3 regions of the Thiocapsa rosea genome follow, and region 1 is predicted to be linked to each of the others. Evidence: predicted binding sites of a transcription regulator. Region 1 holds the regulator's gene; each other region holds the start of a gene.
What was found. The regulator sigma-54, encoded in region 1, starts transcription at its own class of promoters, with help from an activator protein. The targets are predictions, from matches to a motif close to TGGCANGNTNCNTGCTT.
Positions count from the first base shown of each region.

Region 1 (6,114 bases):
GGCAGGAGGCAGGAAGCAGGAAGCTAGAAACCCGAGGCTCCCCGCCCCACCGAATCGACACCCAAGAGGACTGACCCCATGCACGACATCCTCGAACGCGCCGCCCGGATCCGCCTGGTCATCTTCGACGTCGACGGGGTGCTGACCGACGGCAGTCTCTATCTCGGCGACGACGGCCAGGAATACAAGGCGTTCAACTCGCGTGACGGACACGGCATGGTGATGCTCCGGGAGAGCGGGGTTCAGATTGGAATCATCACGGGCCGGACCTCGCAGGTGGTCAGTATCCGCATGAAGAGTCTCGGAGTGGAGCACCTCTTCCAAGGCTGCCGCGACAAGCTCCCGGCCTACGAGGCGCTCAAGCGGGAGCTGTCCATCGACGACGAGGCCATCGCCTATGTCGGAGACGACCTCGTGGATCTGCCCGTCATGCGCCGGGTCGGACTCGCCGTTGCGGTCGCCGACGCGCACCATCTGGTGCGCGGCCATGCCCATCTGTGCACCCAAGCCCGCGGCGGTCGCGGGGCTGCGCGCGAGGTCTGCGAGCTGATCATGGAGGCGCAGGGCACTTGGGCGCGGATCCTCGCCGACACACCATGAGCGGACGTCTTCGGGTCAGCGACCTGCCGATCTGGTCCGCACGTCAGTGGATGCTCGCTGTCTTCTTCGTCGGCTCCGGGCTCTTGGGATGGTGGCAGCTGCGCCCCGAACCCGAGCCGGCCGCACCCGCGGTCGAGCGTGCGCGGCTCCCGGATTATGTCGTGGCACGCTTCAGCGCCGTGGAGACCGACGACACGGGCAAACCGAGCCGACGCTTGGTCGCCGAGGAGCTGCGCCAATATATCGAGGAGGATCTCTCTGAGCTGGATCGCCCGCGCATGACACTCTATCAGCGTGAAGGCGAGACCGAAGCCGAGCCCTGGCGCGCACGCGCGGACAGCGGGCTGGTCCTCCCCGGCGGCGACGAGGTCCGTCTCGAGGGCGCCGTGGAGCTCGAGCGCAAGGGCGACGCGAGTCGGCCCGCCACCCGCATGGAGACCGAGCTGATGCGCATCTGGCATAAACGGGCCTTCGCCGAGACCGATCGCGCGGTCCAAGTCACCAGTGCGTCGGATCGGCTGAACGCGACCGGGATGCGCCTCTGGTACGAGGAGCCCGTACGTGCCCAGTTCGACGGACGCGCGCATATCTTTATCGCACCCGAGCAGACCGAGACGCCATGAGCGAGAGAGGAATCGACAACCGGCGGTGCCGGGGCACTGCCCCGGCCGCGACCCTGGCCTTCGTCATGGCCCTCGCGTGCGCCCCGGCAGTGGCGCTCGAGGACGATGCAAGCCAACCCATCTTGATCGAAGCAGACGATGTCGAGGTCCTGGAGGCGGAGAACACCAGCATCTATGTCGGCAATGTCCAGGTCGACCAAGGGAGCATGCGACTCCTCGGCGATCATGTGACCGTTTATCATCGCGACGACCGCCGCCCGCGCTTTATCATTGCGCTCGGCGCGCCGGCCAGCTTCAAACAGCTCCTCGACAACGACGAGGGCGAGGTCCTGGCCTTCGCCAAACGGATGGAATACGACGCCGACAAGGACGAGCTCACCCTCATCGAGGACGCCTTGCTGATTCAGGGGGCCGACCGCGTCGCGAGCGAGCGCATCGTCTACGATCGCGCCCGTGCCCATTTCCGCGCGGGAGGCGGCGGACGGGTCAAGATCACCATCACGCCGGAGGGAGAATGAGGCTAAACCGCGTCCGAGGCGACCGATGACATCCGATCGGAAACCACCCTTGAACGATCCAAAGAGACTCGGCGGAGACGCGGTTTAGGATGAAGGATTCTATTGCGGATTCCGACTTAGGCTCGGGCTCGGGCTCGACGACACTGCGCGCGGAGCATCTGAAGAAGAGCTATCGCGGTCGTCAGGTGTTGCGCGACGTGAGCGTCGGCGTGGACGCCGGCGAGGTCGTGGGCCTGCTCGGACCCAACGGCGCGGGCAAGACCACCTGCTTTTATCTGATCGTCGGACTCATTCCGGCGGACGAGGGCCGCATTGCGCTGAGCGGGCAGGACATCACCCTGAAACCCATGCATGCGCGCGCGCGCGCCGGACTGAGCTATCTGGCACAAGAGCCCTCGGTGTTTCGCAAGCTCAGCGCGCGCGACAACATCCTTGCTATCCTGGAGGCGCGCGGCGACCTGTCTCGGGCCGATCGCAATCTGCGCTGCGAGCGCCTGCTCGAAGAGCTCGGGATCGCCCATGTCAGCGGCTCGCTCGCGCTCAGCCTCTCTGGCGGGGAGCGACGGCGCCTCGAGATCGCGCGTGCGCTCGCGGTGGACCCCCTGGTGATGCTGCTCGACGAGCCCTTCGCGGGCGTCGACCCCATCGCCGTCGGGGACATCAAGGCCATCGTGTCGCATTTGCGCGATCGCGGGATCGGCGTGCTGATCACGGATCACAACGTCCGCGAGACGCTCGATATCTGCGACCGGGGCTACATCATCAGCTCCGGGTGCGTCATCGCGGCCGGCACCCCCGCGCAGCTCCTGGCCGATCAGCAGGTCCGCGATGTCTACCTCGGCGCGGATTTTTCCATGTAGGTGCGAACCGGGAGGTACCTCGAGATGCGAATCGGTTGGCTGCTCTTTCCGAGATGTTGGGTGTAAGATGAGATCCTGCCCCGGCTGATGACGCCTTCACCGGACTGAAACGGCTAGAATCGACCAGCATTGGCCATGGCGGTCACCTGATCGAACACCTCGAAAAGCGCATCCGCGATTCATGAAGCAATCCATCCAGCTTCGGCTCGGCCAACACCTGACCATGACGCCTCAGTTGCAGCAGGCGATCCGTCTGTTGCAGCTCTCCACGCTTGAGCTCCAGAAGGAGATTCAGGAGGCGCTGGACACCAACCTCATGTTGGAGGAAGGCGACGACGCGGATCGCTTCAACGTCGCCGAGACGCAGCAGTCAGGCACGATTCAGAGCGAGGACATCGAAACACCTCGGGTCACCGTCGAGCAGTCGATCGACCGCGAGATCCACGCCGAATCCAACGAGATGCCCGAAGAGCTGCCGGTCGACACACTCTGGACCGACGTCTTCGACTCCCACCTGCCGAGCACCTCGCACGGCTCGGACGACGGCTCGGACTACGATCCCTTTGCCCAGCAAAGCCGCCCTCAGACCCTGCTCGACCACCTCGCCTGGCAGCTCAATCTGTGCAGACTGAGCGAGCGCGACAACATGATCGCCCAAGCGGTCATCGATTCGATCGACGCCGACGGCTATCTGCGCATCGATGTCGAGGAGCTGCTCCTGACCATCGATCACCCCGAAATCAGTGCCGAGGAGGTGGAGGCTGTCGTTCACCGCGTTCAGTCCTTCGACCCGCCGGGGGTGGGTGCCCGCAACCTCCCGGAATGTCTGCTGATACAACTCAGTCAGCTGCCCCCCCAAACACCTTGGCGGAGCACCGCGACGGCGATCTGCCGCGACGGGTTCGAGTATCTGGCCAAGCGCGATGTCGCCTCGCTGGTCCGTCAGCTGAAGGAATCCGAGGACACGGTCGCAGGTGCGCTGGCGTTGATCCGACGGCTCAATCCGCGCCCCGGAAGCCTGATTGCCGGCACGCCGGCCCAGTATGTCGTCCCGGATATCTTCGTGCGCAAACGCGAGGGCCGATGGTCGGTCGAACTCAATCCCGACTCGATGCCTAAACTCAGAGTGAACGCCGACTACGCGCGCCTGATCCGACGCGCCGATCAGAGCGCGGACGGCGTCACCTTGAAGAGCCATTTGCAGGAGGCACGCTGGTTCATCAAGAGCCTGGCCAGCCGCAACGACACGGTGCTGCGCGTCGGCGCGAAGATCGTCGAGATGCAGCAGGAATTCTTCGAGCACGGGGACGAGGCGATGAAACCGATGGTTCTGCGCGATGTCGCCGAGGCATTGGAGCTTCACGAGTCGACCGTATCCCGAGTGACCACGCAGAAATACATGCACACGCCGCGGGGAACCTTTGAGTTCAAGTATTTCTTTTCCTCGCACGTCAACACCGCTTCCGGCGGCGAATGCTCGTCGACCGCCATTCGTGCCCTGATCCGCAAGCTGATCGCCGGCGAGTCCGCGCGAAAGCCCATGAGCGACAGTAAGATCGCCCAAGAGCTCGGCGATCAGGGGATCAATGTCGCGCGGCGAACCGTCGCCAAGTACCGCGAGGCCATGGGGGTTCCACCCTCGAACGAGCGCAAGCGCCTGGATTGACAGGCCGTTTGAACCATAAGGAGTCACAAGATGCAGATCAACCTGACGGGTCATCACATCGACGTCACCGATGCGCTGAAAGGCTACGTCGACACGAAGTTCGAGCGCCTTGCGCGGCACTTCGACCACGTCATCAACGCTCACGTCATCCTGAGCGTCGAGAAGCTTGCCCAAAAAGCGGAGGCCACACTGCACATCAACGGCAGCAAGGTCTTTGCCGACTCGGTCCACGAGGACATGTATGCCGCAATCGACGGGCTGATCGACAAGCTCGATCGTCAGGTCCTGCGCCACAAGGAGAAGAAGAGCGATCATCGCGCAGCGAGCCCGAAGGTCAGCGAGATCGAGGAGTCGGATCAGACCTGACGCACCGGCGTTGTCAGAACGCCGCTGATACCTTCGAGGGGCGCTCTTGCCCCGTCGGAGGCGTTCAACGAACGGGATCGGGCACGAGGCCGGCATGCGGGATCGCCGGCCTCTGCCAGACATCCGAGGATAATCAGCATCCATGACCACACGCCCTTGCCCGCCGTCGCTGCGCGGACATCGATCCAAGAGCCACCAGCTGCAGCGCTGCGCGCCCGCAGCGCACGGGAGCCGATACCGATGCTCAGCCCCGATCTAATCAACGAGGCCCGTATCGGTCACGGCCTCGAGATTTCCAGCAAGAAGCGTTTGCTCGAAACCCTTGCCGAGCTACTCGCCAACGACCACCCCCGTTTGAGCACGGAGAGCGTCTTCGAGCGCCTCCTCGAGCGCGAACGCCTCGGCAGCACCGGACTCGGTCACGGTGTCGCCCTGCCCCATGCCCGGATCAAGGAGGTCTCTCAGGTGATCGGGGCCTTCGTGCAAACCGCCCGCGGGGTGGATTACGATGCAGCCGACGGCGAGCCGGTCGATCTGGCGTTCGCGCTCTTGGTTCCCGAGACCGCGACCGAGGAGCACCTGCAGCTGCTCGCCTATTTGGCAAGTCGCTTCAGCGAGTCGGCAACCCGCGCACGTCTGCGCGATGCGAGCTCGCCCACGGCCATTCTGGACCTTCTCAGAGCGACCTAGCCGTCAAGCGCGGCCGCCGGCGATGATCGAAAGTCTTCAATCCCTGATCTCGCAGACCGGGCCGCGGCTCAAGCTGCGCTGGCTCACGCCCGAGCCGGCGAGCCCGCGCCCGTTGCGCGGCGAGGATCCGGGACGTTCGAGGCAGTCGCTGATCGGCTCTCTGAACTGCATTCATCCCAATCGCCTGCAGGTCATCGGACACGCGGAGCTGCTCTACCTAGCAGAACTGGGCCGGACCGCCTTCGGCGAGACCGTGGAGAGGCTCTTCTCGGATCGTCCGACCGCCGTCATCTTCTCCGACGGCATCGACCCGGAGCCCGCCTTTCGAGAGGCCGCCGAGCAGACCCTCACGCCGCTGCTCGGCTCCTCCCTCGGCGACGAGGAGCTGATCAATCACCTGCGTTATTTCCTCACCCATGCCCTCGCCGAGCGCCGCACGGTGCACGGGGTCTTCATCGAGGTCCTGGGTATGGGCGTTCTGCTGGTCGGCGATCCGGCCGTCGGCAAGAGCGAGCTGGCGCTCGATCTGATCGCGCGAGGACATCGGCTCATCGCCGACGACGCACCCCGTTTCGCACGCATTGCCCCCGAGACCTTGGAGGGCACCTGCCCCGAGGCCCTGCGCGATTTTCTCGAGGTCCGCGGCCTGGGGATTCTCAACATCCGCGCCATGTTCGGAGAAGGCGCCGTCGTGCGCAGCAAGACATTGAACCTGATCATCGATCTTCAGCCGCTCGACAAACATCAACTCGAGTCGATCGACCGGCTCAGCGGCAGCCTCTCGGTGCGCA
Region 1 is NZ_RBXL01000001.1:1,186,048-1,192,161, forward strand. Features, by position in the region: gene kdsC (3-deoxy-manno-octulosonate-8-phosphatase KdsC) at 79-600, shown strand; gene lptC (LPS export ABC transporter periplasmic protein LptC) at 597-1,223, shown strand; gene lptA (lipopolysaccharide transport periplasmic protein LptA) at 1,220-1,741, shown strand; gene lptB (LPS export ABC transporter ATP-binding protein) at 1,831-2,601, shown strand; gene BDD21_RS05480 (RNA polymerase factor sigma-54) at 2,783-4,267, shown strand; gene hpf (ribosome hibernation-promoting factor, HPF/YfiA family) at 4,298-4,633, shown strand; gene BDD21_RS05490 (PTS sugar transporter subunit IIA) at 4,874-5,323, shown strand; gene hprK (HPr(Ser) kinase/phosphatase) at 5,346-6,114, shown strand, end outside.

Region 2 (6,114 bases), 580 kb from region 1:
CCGCCCGGCTTCAGGGTGACGGTCTCCCCCGCGGGAACCTCGATCTTCTCGATCCGACGCATGCGCATCATCCCGCCTTCTTCGACATGGGTGTGCAGCTCGACGGTCTCCGAGACATGGCTCTCGGCACCGACCAGGGCCTGATTCTCCCCGGTTTGGTTTTCCAGGGACATGAACACGGCGCTGTTGGGCTGGCCGGGTGGCACCGCACGAGCGTAGGGATCGCCGATCGAGACGTCTGCGCCCATAGCGGAAAAAGCAGCGGAGAAGGAGACGGCGGTGAAGAGTGTGGCGGCGAGCAGGGGCGAAGCGTATCCGGGCATGATTAGGTCCTCCAACAGACGGTATGGGTTACGGGATTCGACTTGTTATGGCTCGGACTGATTCTCGGTGGACGGGCGCGTCGTTCCCGACAGTGTTCGGATCGCCGCGACGATCTCCGCGGAGGGTGTGGCGTGATCGAGGTTGCGCACGAGCTGACCTTGCGTGTCCACAAGATGACTGTAGGCGGAGTGGTCGACGACATAGCCCATCGCCGAATCGACCAGATCGGTGCGCCGGTAGGCCGCGCCGTAGAGCTTGGCGACCTCGGCGATCTGCTCGGGCGTTCCGGTCAGGCCGATGATCTCGGGGTGAAAATAGCCACTATACTCGGCGAGCCGCTCGACCGAATCCCGCTCGGGATCGACGCTCACGAAGAGGACCCGGACCCGCTCCAGCTCCTCGGGCGTCAGCGCCTTGAGTGCACCCGCGATCAGGACCAGATTGGTCGGACAGATATCCGGACACCAGGTGTAGCCGAAGTAGATCAGGACCACCTTGCCGCGCAGATCGGCGAGGGCGACCGGGCCGTCGACGGAGTCGAGGACGAAGTCTCCGCCTTGCGGCGGCGAGGCCAGATCCAGTGTGCCGTGTCGCGGCCCTTCCGGATCGAGATCGACCGCGGTCGGCGTCCAAAACAACAGCCATGCCAAAAGTCCGACGAGGACCAAGATAGCAATGACCAACAGCTTTCGCGTCATGATCGAGAGCCCCGCGGGGAAACGTTTATCCGCCCATCTTGGGCCGCGGGGTGCGATTCGCCTTGACGCACATCAATCTTACGGCAAAGGCCCCGATGGGCTCGGGCTTTTGTGCGATGGGACCCGTTCACTGCGTCATTCGCCCCGATTTTACGGCCCCCGCCGTGCTCGACCTCGCCGGGAGGCGGATCATCCGTGGGCGGCCTAACCGCGTGGTGGCAGGAGCGGGTGCTCGAGCGCGCGCGTGCGTCGGTTGATCCGCACGACTTGGCGCGGGTCCGCGACGCACTCCCGCTGCTTGAGGACCTGACCGAGGAGGACATGCAGCGTCTCGCCGATCTGGCGCTCCTCTTCCTGCGCGACAAACGTCTGGACCCCGCGCAGGGGCTCGAGCTGACGGATGCGATGCGTCTGGCGATCGCGCTGCAGGCCTGCCTTCCCGTCCTGGAGCTGGGGCTGGATTGGTACCGCGGCTGGTATGCCGTCATCGTCTATCCCGAGGAGTTCGTCCCCGAGCGCGAGGTCATGGGCGACGACGGAGTGGTCTGGACCGAGCACGAGGCGAAGAGCGGCGAGGCCTGGGAGCAAGGCCCCGTCATCCTCTCGTGGGCGGATGTCGAGGCCGGGATGGAGCGGGACGGCTACAACGTCGTCATCCACGAACTGGCACACAAGCTCGATATGCGCGACGGGGCCGCAAACGGCTGTCCGCCGCTGCACGCCGGCATGTCTCCGAAGGTTTGGGCCGAGACCTTCTCGGCCGCCTACGAGGACCTGTGTCGACGGGTCGACGCCGACGAGGACACCCCGATCGATCCCTATGCGACCGAGTCGCCCGCGGAGTTCTTCGCCGTCGTCAGCGAGTGCTTTTTCGAGCTTCCCGATCTGCTGCACCGGGAATATCCGCAGGTCTACGACCGGCTCAAAGCGTTTTACCGTCAGGATCCACTGGCTCGTGCGGGCCGTGCGGCAGACACGCTTTGAGGCTGCGGCGCCCCTGGGTCATTCGCCCCCTGTCGGCGCCAGGTCGTGGACAGGCGAGTCAGGCATGCTCCTCGGCACGTGCCGATGTGCGGTGGATCGATACCGGCGAGGGGGCCGCAGCGCTTCGTGATGTGCCGGCCTCGGGAGTGAACGCCATGTCCGCTGATTTCGCGCGTTTGCTCATCCTCACCTCACATCAGGTCAGTTGATACGGTAGAGACAGGATAATGAGGGTCCGAAGCAGCGACCATCCGTGTTCCTACGGAGCGAACCCCCCGATTGCCGCGGGCGTCGTGTCGATTCCCACAAATCGTTTGGGTCTAGGCTGTCGTGATCCCGACAGGCAGGTCGCTCCGGCGGAATCCGAGCACCATTTTTCAGTCGGTTAAGCGATCGCAAAGACTAGGTACGGTCTTTGCTTCAATGCTTCCAGAGACATCTTTATCGAGGGGCTTGTGCCCCATCTCCGGAGGCTGCGTGATGGAGTTGAAGGTTATTGCCGAAGCCGCGGGCGCGCCCGGCGGCGGTTGTGCGTCGAGCGGCTGCGGTGCCGGCGGCGACAAGCTCGCCCATTTGCCCGAGGCGATCCGCGCCAAGATCAACAACCATCCCTGTTTCTCCGAGGATGCGCATCATCATTATGCGCGGATGCACGTGGCCGTCGCTCCCGCTTGCAACATCCAGTGTCATTACTGTAATCGCAAGTACGACTGCTCCAATGAGTCGCGCCCGGGTGTTGTCTCCGAGGTGCTGACGCCGGATCAGGCGGTGAAAAAGGTCATTGCCGTCGCCGCGGCCATTCCGCAGATGACGGTGCTCGGCATCGCAGGTCCGGGCGATCCGCTCGCCAATCCGCAGCGCACCCTGGAGACCTTCCGCCAGCTCTCCGAGAAGGCACCCGACATCAAGCTTTGCGTCTCCACCAACGGGCTCGCGCTGCCGGAGTTGGTCGACGAGATCTGCAAGCACAACATCGAGCACGTGACCATCACCATCAACTGCGTCGACCCGGATGTGGGCGCCAAGATCTATCCCTGGATCTTCTGGAACAATCGCCGGGTGACCGGGCGCAAGGCCGCCGAGATCCTGATCGCGCAGCAGCAGAAGGGGCTTGAGATGCTGGTCGCGCGCGGTGTACTGGTCAAGGTCAACTCGGTCTTGATCCCGGGCGTGAACGCCGAGCACTTGAAGGAGGTCAGCCGGGTCGTCAAGGCCAAGGGCGCCTTCCTGCACAATGTCATGCCGCTTATTGCCGAGCCCGAGCACGGCACCTTCTTCGGATTGATGGGCCAGCGCGGTCCGACCAACGACGAGCTGAGCGCGCTGCAGGATGCCTGCGCCGGGGACATGGCCATGATGCGCCATTGCCGCCAATGCCGCGCGGATGCGGTGGGCATGCTCGGCGAGGATCGCGGGGATGAGTTCACGCTCGACAAGATCGCAGAACAAGAGGTGGATTACGCCGCGGCGATGGCCCGACGCGCCGAGGTCCATGCCGCCATCGAGGCCAGCCGCACGGCGCAACGTCGCCAGTCCAGCGAGACCTTCGTCTCGATCGCTTCCCTGACCCGGCGCCGCCCCGCGCGCCCCGAGCCGCGTCCGGTGTTGATGGCGGTGGCGAGCACCGGCGGCGGCGTGATCAACCAGCATTTCGGCCACGCCCGCGAGTTCCTGGTCTACGAGGCCAGCGCGAACGACGTGCGCTTCGTCGGTCACCGCAAGGTCGATCTCTATTGCTCGGGCGACGAGACCTGCGGCGACGGCGAGTCGGTCTTGGCCAAGACCATCCGTGTGCTCGACGGCTGCGAGGTCGTGCTCTGCTCGCGCATCGGCTACGAGCCCTGGGGCCAGTTGGAAGCCGCCGGCATCGCGCCGAACGGCGAGCATGCGATGGAGCCGATCGAGGACGCGATTGCCGTGGTCTATCGCGAGATGGGGGAGGCGGGGCTGCTCGAGCCGGCCGCCGGTGCGACACAGCGGATGAGCGCTTAAACCGCGCCCGGTGCGGTTTAAGAGATTAAAAAATATTAAATTCTAAACCGCGTCTCCGTAAAGGTCGGAAAAATTCTTGAGCCCGACACACGATGAAAACGATGCATTTCACTCTGGACGCGGTTTCGATCGCAAAGGCAGCGGAGGTTCACTCATGGCATACAAGATCATCGAGGGTTGCGTGAATTGCTGGGCGTGCTTGCCCTTGTGTCCGAGCGAGGCGATCCGCGACGCACTCCCGCATTTCACGATCGATGCGCGCGCCTGCACCGAGTGCGAGGGCGACTTCGCCGATCCGCAGTGCGCGAGTATCTGTCCGATCGAGGGGGTCATTCTGGACAGTCTCGGCGTGCCGCTGAATCCGCCCGGGTCGCTGACCGGGATCCCGCCGGATCGGTGGGCGGAGATTCGCACCCAGATCCAGGCGCGCTGAACCGCGCTCAGTGTGATCCGCGACCTTGGGGTGGTGCCGATTTCGGCTCCGTCCGCAGCCTTGGCGGGGCGCGGTTCAGGAATTTTTGTTCGGTTGATGCAGAAAGGTGAGTTGATGTCGTCTGTGCTGTTCTACGAGAAGCCGGGGTGTCTGTCCAACGCCAAGCAGAAGGCGTTGTTGACGTCGCTCGGGCATCGTCTGAGCGTGCGGAACTTGCTCGCCGAGCCCTGGACCGTCGAGCGGTTGCGGCCGTTTTTCGGGGTTCTGCCGGTTCGTGAGTGGTTCAATCCGACCGCCCCTCGCATCAAGCAGGGCGAGGTTCTCCCCGAGACGCTGGACGAGCCGACGGCTTTGGCCCTGATGGTGGAAGATCCGCTTCTGATTCGCCGGCCTTTGATCGAATCCGAGTATGGAATGGGCTGCGGTTTCGAGTCGGGACCATTGCTGGCTGCGCTCGGTGTTGCAATCGCGGTCGATCAGGATCTGCAGTCCTGTTCCCGGAGCGGCCCCGATCCCCGGTGCGATCTTCCGACCGACGGAGCGGCAGCATGATGTCGCCTGCCGCGTCGGTCATCGCGCGGGATGCTGCCGATCAGGCTCCGGCCGTCGAGGTCGCGCCCGGCGTGCATTGGATCGGCGCGCTCGATCCGGGTCTGCGCACCTTCGACATCATCCTGCGCACGGCCAACGGCACGACCTACAACAGCTATCTGGTGCGGGGAGACGACGGGGTCGCGGTCATCGACACGGTCAAGGCCGAGTTCGCCGACGATTTCTTTGCGCGTCTGGAGTCGGTCGCCCGCTATGACGAGATCCGCGTCATCGTGCTCAACCATTTGGAGCCGGATCACACCGGGGCGCTGCCCGAGCTGATGCGTCGTGCGCCACAAGCGCAGCTCTACATCTCAAAGCGCGCGACGGCCATGCTCAAGGCGCTGCTCAAACCGAGCGACGACCGGCCGCTGGTCTACAAGACGGTCGCAACAGGCGACGAGGTCTCGCTCGGCGGACGGACCTTGCGCTTTCTGCACACGCCGTTCCTGCATTGGCCCGATACCCAGTGCACCTGGCTGGTGGAAGAGGGGGTGCTCTTCTCGGGCGATGTGTTCGGTTGTCATCATTGCGATGCGCGGCTCTTCAACGACCTCTGCGGCGATTTCCGCTTCGCGTTCGACTACTACTACGCGCACATCATGCGGCCGTTCAAGAGCTACGTGGTCGACGCGCTCAAGCTGATCGAGCCACTGCCGATCAAGCTGATCGCCCCGACGCACGGGCCTGTCCTGCGCGATCGCCCGCGCCGCTATGTCACCCGCTATCGCGAGCTGTCCACGCCGAGCTTGGCCGAGCGCATCGATCAGGGCGAGCGCTCGCTGATCATCTTCTACATGAGCGCCTACGGCAGCACCGCGCGCATGGCCGAGGCGATCCGCGCCGGGGCCGAGGAGGCGGGCGGGATCCGCGTCTCGCTCTACGATCTGGAGGGCGGTGAGATCCAGCCGTTCGTGGATCTGATCGAGTCCGCCGATGCACTCGTTCTCGGCTCGCCGACGATCAACGGGGACGCGGCCAAGCCGATCTGGGATCTGCTCTCCTCGCTCGCCGTGATCGATCTGAAGGGCAAGCTCGGCGCTGCCTTCGGCTCCTACGGGTGGACCGGCGAGGCGGTGAAGATGATCGAGG
Region 2 is NZ_RBXL01000001.1:1,762,890-1,769,003, forward strand. Features, by position in the region: gene BDD21_RS08005 (copper chaperone PCu(A)C) at 1-323, opposite strand, end outside; gene BDD21_RS08010 (SCO family protein) at 369-1,022, opposite strand; gene BDD21_RS08015 (M90 family metallopeptidase) at 1,218-2,006, shown strand; gene nifB (nitrogenase cofactor biosynthesis protein NifB) at 2,487-3,998, shown strand; gene BDD21_RS08025 (4Fe-4S dicluster domain-containing protein) at 4,153-4,431, shown strand; gene BDD21_RS08030 (ArsC/Spx/MgsR family protein) at 4,546-4,983, shown strand; gene BDD21_RS08035 (FprA family A-type flavoprotein) at 4,980-6,114, shown strand, end outside.
Region 2: nifB (nitrogenase cofactor biosynthesis protein NifB) is a predicted target of sigma-54. The motif match lies at 2,411-2,427, and genes of this name have one in related genera.

Region 3 (6,114 bases), 4.0 Mb from region 1:
GGGTCTCGCCCGCATTCGCGTAGGTCTGGGCCAGGCCAAGGGCCTCGCCTTCGACGATTTGGTTGTCGAAGTCCGTCTGAAACAGGGTCGCCTCCCACTGTAGGCCTGTCAGCGCCGAGCTGCGCGCCCCGATCTCGTAGTTGGTGCTGAGCTCGGGGTCGACGCGTTGAAGCGCGTCGTCGGTTGGGTTCAGGTTAGCGTCCGGTCGCGGCGGGGCGATGCCGCGATGGATGCCAGCAAAGAGGGTGGTTTGCGGCAGGCCGAAATAGGTCACGCCCAATCCGGGTAGCCACTCGGTGTTGTCGATGGTCACCGATTTGCCGTTGTTGATCTCACGATCGGTGCGGGAGAGGACCGCCGTGTTCTTCAGCGAGTAGTCTTCCAGGCGCAGGCCCGGCGTGATCGACCAGTCGCCTAGGAAGGTCGTGTTCTGGAGATAGGCGGAAAAGGCATCGGTATCGATATCGTTCTGGTCTCGGAAGTAGGTCCCTTCCGACTCCTCGCGGGATCTCGGGGTCGTGCCGCTGAATCGCTTTCGGCTGATCCGCTCCTCATGCAGCCGCAACCCGGCCACGAGCTCGCCGGGTATGCCGAAGGCCTGATGGACCATCTCTAGGCGCGGCTCGATCCCGTAGAACTCATACTCGCGGGGGCGCATCTGGTTGCCGCAAAAGGGCGCGAAGATCTCGAAGCCGTTCGGCACCGTAAAATCGATACCTTCACCGTCGAGACGGCAGGCCGGATTGCGAGGTCCAGTGTCCGGAGCACGGCTGCGCAGGGTTTCGTTCTCGCCGGCCTCCGCGATTGCATCGAGCTGCCGATAGGAGGCGCGGTCGACCTTCTGGTAGTAGATCTGCGTCGACAACTGCGCGTTCTCGCGAAGCTCGATGCGATGGACCAGTTGGGCCGCCCAGCGCTCCAATTCGAACTTGTCGTCCGGGAAGGGGTTGGCGAACGGATCCCGGTCGAAGCGGGCCTGGTCCAAGCCGGCCTCGCCGATCTTGGAATCCTCTTCGTAATAGCCGACCTTGGCGAGCACCGACTGACGGCTCGAGATCTCCAAGGCCGCCTTCAAGGAGAAGTCGCGCAGCCGATGGCGGTGGCTCTCGCGCACACCGTCGCCCTGACGCTGCAGCGCCTCCACCAGCCAGCCGCCCCAGTCGCCGCCGCTGCCGACGCCGGCGCTGATCTGGTTGAAGCGATTGTTGCCGATCGAGAGGTCGGCCTCGCCGACGAATTCCCGCGGGACGGGTCGAGTCACGAAGTTGATCACACCGCCAACCGTCTGAGGCCCATGGACGATCTGGCCCGAGCCCTTCATCACCTCGATACGCTCGATGCGTGTCAGCGGGGTGCTGTAATGGGCGCTTGGATCGCTGTAGGGCGCCAATTGGATCGGCATGCCGTCTTCGAGAAGCAGGGTGCGTACGGTGCGCCGCGGGTCGAGCCCGCGGACACCGATGTTGAGGTTCAAGCCAAAGGCATCCTCGCCGACAACATGCACGCCCGGCACCCCTTGCAGCAGCTCGCGGATCGAAAAGGGGCGTTCGGCCTCGATTTGTGCCCGCTCGATCAGGTTGGTAGAGCCCGGCACGGCCTCGAGCCGATCGGGCACGGCACTGGTAATGGTCAGGGTCGGCAGGGACGTGACGCCTTCCGAATCACCCTCGTCATCCTGTGCGGCCACATCCAAAGCGATGCAGACCAGCACGACGGCGAGGGGGAGCCGACGAGGGTCGGGGGTGCACTTGTCGTCGAGGGCGGTCCCGCAGCTCATGAATATCCTCCAGTGTCGTCGTCGGATGTGGACCTCGACCGGCACAGAGTCGGTGTGCGCAGATCAGTCGCGACCGCGCTCCACGGGCGAGAGCGCGGCGGATTCTTCGTCCGTGAACAACCGCGAGCGGGTCAAGAAGCGCACACCCTCGGGACCCTCCAGCGAGAACATGCCGCCACGCCCGGGCACCACGTCGATGATCAGTTGGGTGTGCCGCCAGTAGTCGAATTGGGCCTCGCTCATCCAGAAGGGGCAGCCGCCGATCTCGCCGAGTTTCACGTCGCTCCCGCCCGTGCGCAGCTCACCGGCAGGCCAGCACATGGGCGCACTGCCGTCGCAGCAGCCGCCGGACTGGTGAAACATCAAGGGACCGTGCTGTGCCTTCAGTCGCTCGATCAGCGCGAGCGCGGCCTCGGTTGCCACGACGCGCGGGCTGGGGTCGCTCATGGTGTCTCGCTCCGGAATTCGGGGTGTGGTGGCGGGCCCGCCGGCCCGACCACCGCATCGACCGGGAGCGCACACCTTGCGGCGCGCATCTCCCGGGCGCCATCCTCAGAAGAAGCCCAAGGCATGCGGGCTGTAGCTGACCAGTAGGTTCTTCGTCTGCTGGTAGTGCTCGAGGGCCATCTTGTGGTTCTCGCGACCGATGCCCGATTGTTTGTAGCCGCCGAAGGCGGCATGCGCCGGGTAGAGGTGATAGCAATTGGTCCAGACGCGTCCGGCCTTGATGGCGCGCCCCATGACGATGGCGCGACGACCGTCGCGGCTCCAAACGCCGGCCCCGAGTCCATACAGCGAGTCGTTGGCGATCGCCAGAGCCTCGGCCTCGTCCTTGAAGGTGGTCACCGAGACCACCGGGCCGAAGATCTCCTCCTGGAAGATGCGCATCTTGTTGTGACCCTTGAAGACGGTCGGCTTGACGTAGTAGCCCCCGGCGAGGTCACCCTCCAGGACGGCGCGCTCCCCGCCCACCAGACACTCGGCGCCTTCCTGGCGCCCGATGTCGATATAGGCGAGGATTTTGTCGAGCTGCTCGGAGGACGCCTGGGCGCCGATCATGGTCTCGGTGTCCAGCGGGTTTCCTTGCTTGACCTGCTTGACTCGTTCTACCGCGCGGGCGATGAACGCATCGGCAATGGACTCCTGGACCAGAACCCGCGAGGGACAGGTGCAGACCTCACCCTGGTTCAGGGCGAACATCGCAAACCCTTCGAGCGTTTTGTCGAAGAAGGCGTCTTCCTGATCCATGATATCCGCGAAAAAGATGTTCGGCGACTTGCCGCCCAGCTCGAGCGTAACCGGGATGATGTTCTCCGCCGCATACTGCATGATCAGCCGGCCGGTACTGGTCTCGCCGGTGAAGGCGATCTTGGCGATGCGCTTGTTGGTCGCGAGCGGTTTGCCGGCCTCGACGCCGAAGCCGTTGACGATGTTGAGCACACCCGGCGGCAACAGATCCTGGATCAGCTCGGCCACCACCAGGATCCCGACCGGGGTCTGTTCGGCCGGTTTGAGCACGACGCAGTTGCCGGCCGCCAGAGCGGGGGCCAGCTTCCAGACGGCCATCAGGATGGGGAAATTCCAGGGGATGATCTGACCGACAACACCCAGAGGCTCGTGGAAATGGTAGGCGACCGTGTCGTGGTCGATCTCGCAGATCGACCCCTCTTGGGCGCGAATGCAACCGGCAAAGTAGCGGAAGTGGTCCACGGCGAGCGGAAGATCCGCCGCCATCGTCTCGCGGATGGGCTTGCCGTTGTCCCAAGCCTCCGCGAGCGCGATGATTTCCAGGTTTTGCTCGATGCGGTCGGCGATCTTGAGAAGAACGTTCGAGCGCTCGGCCGGGGAGGCTTTTCCCCAGGCGTCTTTGGCACGATGAGCCGCATCCAGGGCCAGCTCGATGTCGGCAGCGGACGATCGCGGGATCTCGCAGAAGGCTCGACCATCGACGGGCGAGACGTTCTCGAAATACCGACCCTCGACGGGCGCGACCCATTCGCCCCCGATGAAGTTTCCGTAACGCGGCTTGAAGCTGAGCTTGGAATCGGCCTCGCCAGGCTTGGCATAGATCATGGTTTGCTCTCCTTCGTCACGACGCTGGTGGTTGACGGGTGTTTCGAGCGGGAAGCTCGGTCGTGACGGATAAGCACGAGGCTTGCCATCATCGACTCAATCCGCCGTTCGAGGCATCCGATCTGCCGGACGCTGCACCGGAGACTAGAGAGACCGCCACAACCGGGTGGCGGGCTGATCGTGATTCTTCGGTGTGGCTCCAAGCGCGCGGCGCGCAGCTCCCTGCTCCACTTTCGGAACAGTCTGTCACGCCTCGTTTGCTTGCACCGCCGCGTGCACGGCGCGCAGTCGCTCCGTATCCAATCCGGCGACGCGCCGATCCGCCTGACAGAGGGCACCTCGGAATCCCAGATAATCGGGCCTCAGCGTGCGCAATTGCGGAATATCTTCGAGCCGCAGCGATCCCGCCAGCCCGGTCAGGAGTCCGAGATCCCGTGCGCCTGAGACGAAGTCCTGCAACACCGCGATCGTCATGTGGTGGAGCAGACCTTTGCCGGATTTTTCCGCCGTGTCCAGCATGATGCCGACGCAGCCGGCCGCGGCGAAGTCGGCCAGGCGTGTCGGGTCGGGTCCACGATCGGCGAACATAACCGCCACGATGGAACAACTCGACGCCGCAGCGGCGATGCTCGGCAGACAGTCTCTGACATGCGCGTCAGTGAAGAATCCCACCTTGACGTAATCAACGCCGGTCGCCGCGGTTGCTCGGATGGCCCTATCGGTCAACCGGGCATCGGGGGGCAGATCGCCGATGGTCGCGCTCACCGGTCGACGCCCGGCAACCTGCGCCAGGATGTCGCGGATACGCTCGAGGGGAAGCGCGCCCAAGGCGCCGAGCGCTGGATTCTTCAGATCGATGATCCCGGCGCCGGCGCCGATTGCCATCTCGGCTTCGGCGCTGTCGGTGACGCTTGCGAGCATTCGGATCATGGCCCCGAGCTCTCGCCCGCGCGGTGTGCCTCGACCCGCTCCATCAGCCATGCCCAGGCCTCCTGCTCGCGCGGACCGGCGGTCTTCTCGACGGCGATCTGCAGATAGTCGATCTCGCGTGCGATCTTCTCGGCCGGCAGCAGATCCAGTCGGCTCACCAGAATCGCCAACTCCAAGATCGCCGCCCGGGCGCGATTGAAGCCCCGGAAAGGGAGATGGTTGGCCTCGTGCAGTGGTCGGCAGAACAACCGAGGGCGCAGAGGATCATCCTCGACCTCGGCAAGCTCCACCTCGACGTGGGCCAAGCCATCCGCGAGGCGCGGGACCTCGACCCGCTCGGATCGTGTCAGCGGCCAGTCGGTTCGGCCGGTCAGGCAGCCGGCGAAGATGCGCACGTCATCGGTATAGTTGATGACGGCGCACCGGGTTCGAAGCACATTATCGAGGGTGCTGGAGGGCCTGAAGGGGGCGACGAGGATCCGTCCCTCGCGATGCCGGATTCCCATCGGAGCGATGTGGGCCCGGCCGCCGGGGTCGAGGGTGGTGACGATGACTTCGTGAATCACGAGCGCGTCCTCTTCGGTTGTCGGGTGGGGCCGACGGCCTCGGTGCCGGCCGACGACATGGGCGCCGGAGGAGGAAGGACGCAACCCCAACGCAACGGCTGGTCCTGGACGTAGCCCTTGCCGAGTTGAAGTGCGATCTGCGCGCGCGCCAACTCGACGCCGAGATAAAAGGCATGCCCGCCGTCCTGTTCCACACCCAGATGGAGATAGAAGTCGAAGGGGTCGTCGAAGGTCATGAGACCGTCGCGATTGTAGAGGTGGATCCCCTCAGCGCTGACCTGGATGCGGAAGTTCGGATCCCGCACGGCCGCAGCCAGCTCACGGATCTCCTCGGCGTCGTAGGGAAAGGGACGGCGTTCGTGGAGCGCCGTGAGGCCGGGGTCGATGAGCTTGGGTAGACTGCCTTCTCGGCGCGCCCATGACATGATGCGCCTGGCAAGGTCGGCCTCCCGAATCGCGCTGCGGCAATGCGGGCTGACCCGGGTCGTGAGGATGTTGGTGATGCCGAGCTCCGAGATCAGCCCCATCAGCAGTGCATTGATGCCGGCCGTATCCGCCTCGGTCAACTCGGTGAGATTGCCGACACCCATCATGATGGATGCCTGCGGATGCGTCTCGCGCAGGCGGTGGTAACGCACCAAGGAGTCGGCAAAGCCGAAGTGAATGGGGTCCAGGATCGGGTCGGCGATATAGGGCCGTCCTTCGGCATCCATCCGTGCCATCGCACGCTCGAGTGACGCCAGATCTCCGGGGCGGTGCGGCACCAGG
Region 3 is NZ_RBXL01000001.1:5,152,208-5,158,321, forward strand. Features, by position in the region: gene BDD21_RS22910 (TonB-dependent receptor family protein) at 1-1,777, opposite strand, end outside; gene BDD21_RS22915 (DUF779 domain-containing protein) at 1,841-2,224, opposite strand; gene adh (aldehyde dehydrogenase) at 2,330-3,850, opposite strand; gene BDD21_RS22925 ((5-formylfuran-3-yl)methyl phosphate synthase) at 4,097-4,780, opposite strand; gene BDD21_RS22930 (DUF447 domain-containing protein) at 4,777-5,346, opposite strand; gene BDD21_RS22935 (DUF6513 domain-containing protein) at 5,343-6,114, opposite strand, start outside.
Region 3: adh (aldehyde dehydrogenase) is a predicted target of sigma-54. The motif match lies at 3,922-3,938, and genes of this name have one in related genera.